DNA from 2 places in the Erwinia pyrifoliae DSM 12163 genome. Region 1 is predicted to be linked to the other one. Evidence: predicted binding sites of a transcription regulator. Region 1 holds the regulator's gene; the other holds the start of a gene.
What was found. The regulator CRP, encoded in region 1, controls carbon source genes, mostly activating them, when cyclic AMP is high. The targets are predictions, from matches to a motif close to ATGTGANNNNNNTCACAT.
Positions count from the first base shown of each region.

Region 2: a site for CRP is predicted at 1,644-1,661, ahead of EPYR_RS04750 (nucleoside-specific channel-forming protein Tsx). Genes of this name have one in related genera too.

Region 1 covers NC_017390.1:3,702,531-3,706,554, forward strand. Annotated here, with positions in the region: gene EPYR_RS16910 (phosphoribulokinase) at 87-956, shown strand; gene EPYR_RS16915 (OsmC family protein) at 993-1,400, opposite strand; gene crp (cAMP-activated global transcriptional regulator CRP) at 1,766-2,398, shown strand; gene EPYR_RS16925 (YccS/YhfK family putative transporter) at 2,459-4,024, shown strand, end outside.
Region 2 covers NC_017390.1:1,068,011-1,072,034, reverse strand. Annotated here, with positions in the region: gene flhA (flagellar biosynthesis protein FlhA) at 1-994, shown strand, start outside; gene EPYR_RS04755 (flagellar protein FlhE) at 991-1,407, shown strand; gene EPYR_RS04750 (nucleoside-specific channel-forming protein Tsx) at 1,861-2,727, shown strand; gene speG (spermidine N1-acetyltransferase) at 2,848-3,414, shown strand; gene EPYR_RS04740 (hypothetical protein) at 3,450-3,872, opposite strand.

The DNA of each region.
Region 1 (4,024 bases):
TCGCTGTACCTGCTGCATGGGTGACACAGATCGACAAATCATGTTACCAATGCAGCCCCACCCGTTTTTTCAGGGAGTTGTTCGCCATGTCGATTAAACATCCGGTTATCGCCGTTACCGGCTCCAGCGGGGCAGGAACCACCACCACCAGCCTGGCATTCAGGAAGATTTTCCAGCAGCTGGATCTGCATGCTGCGGAAGTAGAAGGAGACAGCTTTCACCGCTTTACCCGCCCGGAGATGGATATGGCAATCCGCAAAGCGCGCGATATGGGTAAACACGTTAGCTATTTTGGCCCGGAAGCAAATGATTTCGGACTGCTGGAGCGCACATTTAGCGAATATGGTCGCAGCGGTAAAGGAAAGTCGCGTAAGTATCTGCATACTTATGATGAAGCCGTACCCTGGAATCAGGTGCCAGGCACCTTCACGCCGTGGCAGCCGCTGGCGGAACCGACCGACGTGCTGTTTTATGAGGGGTTGCACGGCGGCGTTGTCACCCCGCAGCATAACGTGGCGGACAAGGTGGATCTGCTGGTTGGCGTGGTGCCCATTGTCAACCTTGAGTGGATCCAGAAACTGGTGCGCGATACCAGCGAACGCGGCCACTCGCGCGAAGCGGTGATGGATTCCGTGGTGCGATCCATGGAGGATTACATCAACTTTATTACCCCGCAGTTTTCACGCACCCATATTAACTTCCAGCGCGTTCCGACCGTGGATACCTCCAACCCGTTTGCCGCCCGTGGCATCCCTTCTTTGGATGAGAGTTTCGTGGTTGTCCACTTTCAGGGGCTGGAAGATATCGATTTCCCTTACCTGCTGTCCATGTTGCAGGGTTCGTTTATCTCACATATCAAAACCCTGGTGGTGCCGGGCGGCAAAATGGGGCTGGCGATGGAGCTGATTATGGGGCCGCTGGTCAAGCGGTTGATTGAAGGAAAGAAAATCGGCTGACGTTCTTTCCTTTCACCGCTAAGCGAAGGGGCTGGATCAGGCCAGTGCGATAACTTCATAACTGTGACTTATCTTCACCCCCTTGCCCAACATGATCGCCACCGAGCAGTATTTTTCCGCAGAGAGATCGACCGCACGCGCTACCGCGTTATCCGCCAGCGCGGTTCCGCTGACCATAAAGTGCAGGTTGATGTGGGTGAAGATACGCGGTGCCTCTTCGCGGCGTTCTGAGGTCAGTTTTACTTCGCAGTCAGCCACGCTGTGGCGGCCCTTTTGCAAAATCGAAACCACGTCTATGGCGCTGCAGCCGCCGACGGCCATCAGCACCATTTCCATCGGGCTTGGTGCTTTATCGCCCGAATTACCATCCATCAGCACCTGATGGCCGGATGAGGATTCTCCCAAAAACGTCATCCCTTCAACCCATTTAACCCGTGCCTGCATAACAACATCCTCCAATTCATTTAGTTACAGCAGAGTACGCCGCAGTCACTTAAACGGCAACGCTCTCTTTTTCTGACTATGCTGAAGCGAGACAACAGAAGACAGCCATCCCAAGCTGTGCTACAAACGAGGCTGTAAATTTCATCTGCATCATGATGTTGGTGAAAACGAAACGACAGCATACGGCTTGCCCCGGAGCGACCCGTGTCTTTTCCTATCGGAACGCTTGACTATGTCAACGCCTGGCAGGGATTCAGCCCCCCGTATATCCCCAATATTTACGTGCGGCAGCAAGGGGATCGTGGCACTTGCTGCGTGGTAAACCGGATGTATTCAGGCCAGATGACAACAGAGGATAACAGCGAATGGTTCTCGGCAAACCGCAAACAGACCCTACTCTCGAATGGTTCCTGTCCCATTGCCATATTCACAAATATCCATCCAAAAGCACGCTGATCCATCAGGGTGAGAAGGCGGAAACCCTTTACTACATCGTTAAAGGTTCAGTAGCGGTATTAATCAAGGATGAAGAAGGGAAAGAGATGATCCTCTCTTATCTCAACCAGGGGGATTTTATCGGCGAGCTGGGCCTCTTTGAAGAGGGCCAGGAACGCAGTGCCTGGGTACGTGCCAAAGTAGCCTGTGAAGTGGCTGAAATCTCTTACAAAAAATTCCGTCAGCTGATCCAGGTCAATCCTGACATCCTGATGCGCCTGTCTTCGCAGATGGCGCGTCGCCTGCAGGTCACCTCGGAAAAAGTGGGTAATTTAGCTTTCCTTGATGTGACCGGACGCATTGCCCAGACGCTGCTGAACCTGGCAAAACAGCCCGATGCAATGACGCACCCGGACGGGATGCAGATCAAAATCACCCGTCAGGAGATCGGCCAGATTGTTGGCTGCTCGCGCGAAACGGTCGGTCGTATACTGAAAATGCTGGAAGATCAAAACCTGATCTCCGCACACGGTAAAACCATCGTCGTTTACGGCACGCGTTAATCGCCCCTGAACCCACGGCGCGCCAGCCTCTGTCGCGCCTTTTTCTATTTGGTGCGGCTGATGTGGCGCAGAATCATTTATCAACCTGAAGTTAACTACGCACTGCGGCAAACGCTGGTGCTGTGTTTGCCGGTTGCACTTGGCTGGCTGCTGGGAGATTTACAGAAAGGTCTGCTGTTCTCACTGGTTCCCGCCTGCTGCAACAATGCCGGGCTGGATACGCCGCATAAACACTTCTTTAAACGCCTGATGGTGGGCGGAGGCCTGTTCGCCGGCAGCAGTTTTATTATCCAGTATGCCGGCGCCCAGGGGATCCCGCTGCCGCTGATCCTGCTGCTGATGGCGATGCTGCTGGGGGTTACCGGCGAGATCGGCCCGCTGCATGCCCGCCTGATGCCCGCCTCGCTGATTGCCGCCATCTTCACCCTTAGCCTCGCGGGGAAAGTGCCGATGTGGCAGCCTCCGTTACTGTATATCCTGGGCACCATCTGGTACGGCGTATTTAACTGGTTCTGGTTCTGGCTGTGGAAAGAGCAGCCGATGCGCGAAACGCTCAGCCTGCTATATCGCGAGCTGGCTGACTACTGCGAGGCAAAGTATCGCCATTTAAATCAGTTGAACGATCCCTCAACCGCCATGCCGCCGCTGTTTGCCCGCCAGCAAAAGGCCGTCGACCTCATCACTACCTGTTACCAGCAAATTCATATGCTGGCAGCCAACCGCAACCAGCACTACCAGCCTTTGACGCGCGCTTTCCAGGTGGCGCTTGACCTGCAGGAGCACATCGCCGTCAGCCTGCATCAGCCGGAAGACGTGCAAAAACTGGTGCGCCTGAGCCACGCCGAGGCGGTGATCCGCTGGAATGCGCAGCGTATCGCCGCCCGTCTGCGCGAGCTGGCTGACGATATCCTGTATCACCGCTTCCCCAAACGTTTTGAGATGGAGCAGCCGCTGGAAGCGCTGGAGAAGGTAGTCCATCAGCATCCGGATAATCCGGTCGGTCATTTTTGCTACTACCATTTCAGCCGTATTGCGCGCGTGCTGCGCACTCAACGCCCGCTTTACCGCCGCGATTTGATGGCCGACCGTCAGCGCCGCCTGCCGCTGCTGCCGGCGCTGAAAAGCTACCTTTCGCTTAAATCTACCGCTTTGCGCACCGCCGCACGCTATGCGGTGATGTTGACCTTTGCCAGTACGCTGGCGCTGTTTTTGGCTATGCCGAAGCCGTACTGGATACTGATGACCATGATGTTTGTCAGCCTGAACGGCTACAGTGCCACCCGGGTGCGCATCCAGCACCGGGCGCTCGGCACCCTGGCCGGGCTGGCGGTTGCCGCACTGGCCCTGCGCCTGCATGCTCCTGAGTCAATGACATTACTGGTGATGCTGGCCATCACCCTGGTCAGTTACCTGATTTTACGCAAGTTCTACGGTTGGGCGACGGTGGGCTTTACGGTAACGGCGGTTTATTCTCTCCAGCTTTTGTCGCTGAACGGGGAGAGCTTCTTATTGCCGCGCCTGCTCGATACGTTGATGGGCTGCCTGATTGCCTTTGGCGGCAACATCTGGCTGTGGCCGCAGTGGCAGAGCGGGCTGCTGCGCCAGAACGCAAACGATGCGCTGGAG
Region 2 (4,024 bases), 1.4 Mb from region 1:
CGGGCTGGAGGTCGGCTACCGGCTGATCCCGATGGTCGATCAGGAACAGCAGGGCCAGCTGTTGACGCGCGTGCGCGGTATCCGTAAAAAGTTTGCCCAGCAGATGGGCTTTCTGCCGCCGCCGGTGCATATTCGCGATAACCTCGATCTCTCTCCCACCTCCTACAGCATCTTGCTCAAAGGCGTTGAGATCGGTCGCGGCGAAGTGATACCGGAACGCTTTATGGCGATCAACCCGGGCTGTGCGGAAGGTGACGTACCGGGCACGGCCTGCGTGGAACCGACATTTGGCTTACCCGCTCTGTGGATCGATGAAGTGCAGCGCGAGCTGGCACAAACTTTGGGCTATACCGTGGTCGATCCCAGTTCGGTGGTCGCCACCCATCTGAATCATCTGATCAGCATCCATACCGAAGAGCTGTTTGGCCGCCAGGAAGCGCAACAGCTGCTTGACCAGCTGACCAAACAGTCACCTAAGCTGGTCGAAGACCTGATACCTGGCGTGATCTCGCTGACCACGCTGCATAAGGTGCTGCAAAACCTGCTGGCCGAACGTATTGCCATCCGCGACATGCGCACCATCATCGACACGCTGGCCGAATTTGCCAGCGCGCAGAGTGATGCCGATGAATTAACCGCCCGCGTGCGCGTGCGCCTGGCGCGCTCAATCACCCATCAGTGGTTTACCGCTGATGACGACATTCAGGTGATTGGGCTGGATCTGTCACTGGAACAACTGCTGGTGCAGGCCACACAAAGCGGCAGCGCCATTGAGCCGGGTATTGCGGAAAACCTGATGAAGCAGACCGGACTGGCTCTGCAACATCAGGAAGGCATTGGAGCCCCGCCGGTGCTGCTGGTTAACCCCTCTCTGCGCCTGATGCTGTCACGCTATTTGCGGCGCATCTTCCCGCAGCTGGTGGTGCTGTCAAGTCAGGAGATAAACAGCCAGCGTAATGTGCGCATGACCTGGATGATAGGCGGCCAGTCGTGAAAAGCGTGCTGCCTGCCCTGCTGCTGATCCTGCCGCTTGCCGTGCACGCCAGCCACAGCGGTTCCTGGAGCCGTCAGAGCTTCGGCGGCGTGATTGCTCGCGGTCAGCAGGAAATCACCAGTCGCCAGCTACAGCCTGGCGGGCCGCTTCCCACATCGGCCGTGGTCGCACGGGTAGCATGGCGCATTACCCCCGACAGCGCTCCACCGCCTGGCCTGAAAATAACGTTATGCAGCCGGGGGCGCTGTATGGCGTTGCCCGCGCTGTCCGGTGAGCAGGCGTTGCCGTCGTCATTTCCCGCCGACGGCCCTTTCCGCTTTGTCTATACCACGGTGACGCGGGGACCACTGGATCCGGTACTCACCATCCTCAATAATCATCTGACCGTCAACTACCGCACCAGCGCGCGATAGCAGTAACGGGCCAAGTCGGCGCGCCCATCGCGACGGCGGCTGGCTGTCAGTCAGCAATCCAGGCCTTTATTTTATAAGAAAACCTTATTATTTAGCGCGTTCGGTGCGCAACCAGATCGATAGGGTCAGTAACTAAAGCGGCGCGATTTGCCCATTCATGACCAGGCAACCGTTTACCCTGAGAAAAAATCTTCTCAATAGCACCATAGCGATAAAGTTCACTCTGCATGGTTTTTTTGTGATTAAAGTCACACTTTAACTAAATTGAAATGAAACAGACTTTGACAAGCGCGAGTGATACCTATTTGCTAGAGCGCTGATAGCGGCACACTGCCGCAGCATTTAAGCGGGTGTTTTCGCCACAGCTGTAACCACCCATTTTCGCCTGTAGAAGCGGCAACCCGACCTGAACGATAGCTGCCAGACAGGTCACTGAGCATGTGAAAAGCACGAATGAAATATAAAATAATGATCGCCGGAGCGCTGGCCGCGCTCTCTTATACGCAATCCTCAGCCGCTGAAACCGGTAACGCCGAATACGTTTCAGACTGGTGGCATCAGAGCGTTAACGTGGTGGGCAGCTATCACACCCGCTTCGGACCCAAGCTGAGTAACGATGTGTATCTTGAATACGAAGCCTTTGCGCATAAAGACTGGTTTGATTTTTACGGCTATATCGATGTGCCGAAATTCTTTGGCACCGGCAACGGTAATGACACAGGCGCGTGGGATGACGGTTCCCCGTTCTTTATGGAGATCGAACCACGCTTCTCTATCGATAAACTGACCGGCACCCAGCTGGGCTTTGGCCCGTTCAAAGAGTGGTATTTCGCCAACAACTACGTCTACGATATGGGCGATAATAAAGCCAACCGCCAAAATACCTGGTATATGGGGCTGGGCACCGACATCGATACCCATTCTGACATTGGCCTGTCGCTGAACCTGTATGCGAAATATCAGTGGGAAAACTACGGCGCAACTAACGAGGACAGCTGGGACGGCTACCGCTTCAAAGTGAAATACCTTGTGCCGCTCACCACCCTGTGGGGCGGTAATCTGAGCTATATTGGCTTCACCAACTTTGACTGGGGTTCCAACCTTGGCGATAACGCCCGGCCGGCACGCACCAGCAATGCCATCGCCTCCAGTCATATTCTTTCTCTCGGCTACGACCACTGGCACTACTCGTTTGTTGCGCGTTACTTCCACAACGGCGGACAGTGGAACGACGGCGTGGTACAGAACTTCGGCGGCGGGGATTTCACCGTGAAATCCACCGGCTTCGGCTACTACCTGGTGGTTGGCTATAACTTCTGATCGCCGGCAAGGCGCACGATAAAGACGCCAACAGCTCAACGCGCCGTCCGGCGCGTTTTTTTGCTGCCGGCAAAACACTATACTTGGCGGGCAATACAGCATCTGCAAACAGGAAGAGTTATGTGTGCCAAATTTGTTGACCACGACGTTACACTGCGCCCGCTGGAACGGGAAGATCTGCGGTTTGTCCACCAGCTGGATAATAACGCCAGCGTGATGCGCTACTGGTTTGAAGAACCCTATGAAGCTTTTGTGGAGCTGTCAGATCTCTATGACAAGCACATTCACGACCAAAGCGAGCGGCGTTTTGTGGTGGAGCATGCCGGCAGCAATGCGGGGCTGGTAGAACTGGTGGAAATTAATCATATTCACCGCCGGGCGGAGTTTCAGATTATCATCGCCCCCAGTCATCAGGGCAAAGGACTGGCCAGTCAGGCGGTCAAGATGGCAATGGATTATGGCTTCTCGGTACTGAATCTCTACAAGCTTTACCTGATTGTCGATAAAGAGAACGAAAAGGCGATTCACATCTATCGCAAGCTGGGCTTTGAGGTGGAAGGCGAGTTAATCCACGAGTTCTTTATTAACGGTGAATACCGTAACACCATCCGTATGTGCATCTTCCAGCCACAGTTTCTGGAGCGTTACAAACCCGCACAGGGCATGGTACAACCCACCGCACAGTAAGCTGGCCGGAAATCCGGCCAGGCCTGGTTTAATCATCAGGCTCCGCGAGCGCCGACCCGGCTCATCACGACCTGCAGGCGCGGAGGCTCTATTTTGTACATCCCGCCATAGAACGGGTCAACCACCAGCCAGCCAGGGAACCCAAGCAGTGGAATATTGCCCAGCAAATACCACAGGTTCGCGCTCTCTTTCAGCGGCAGCGTCTGCGGCACATAGCCGGCACGCTCCAGCATGACCAGATACTTTTTCTTACCGAAGTAGTTGCCGTTAGACTTTTCCAGCGTCACGGTTTTTGGCGTATAGCCTTCTGCTACCGCTTTACCGCTCTCGTCCTGCACCACAAATTTCACCCCGGGGGGCTGGGTTTGCAGCGTGACATCCTGCGTCTCGCTGGAGACGATGGTTGCACACCCCGTTAACATCCACGCCGCTATCAGCGCTGCGATCGGCCGTTTCATCATTATTCCTGCCTGAGTCCTGTATGCTGACAGTCTAAGCCTGACCGGGTAAGTTTTCATTATTTACCCGTACATACCAGCGGCGGAATACAACGGTTAATTAGCGGGTTATTCAGCCATCAAATGGGAAATAATCTGCGTGTATTTTGAGT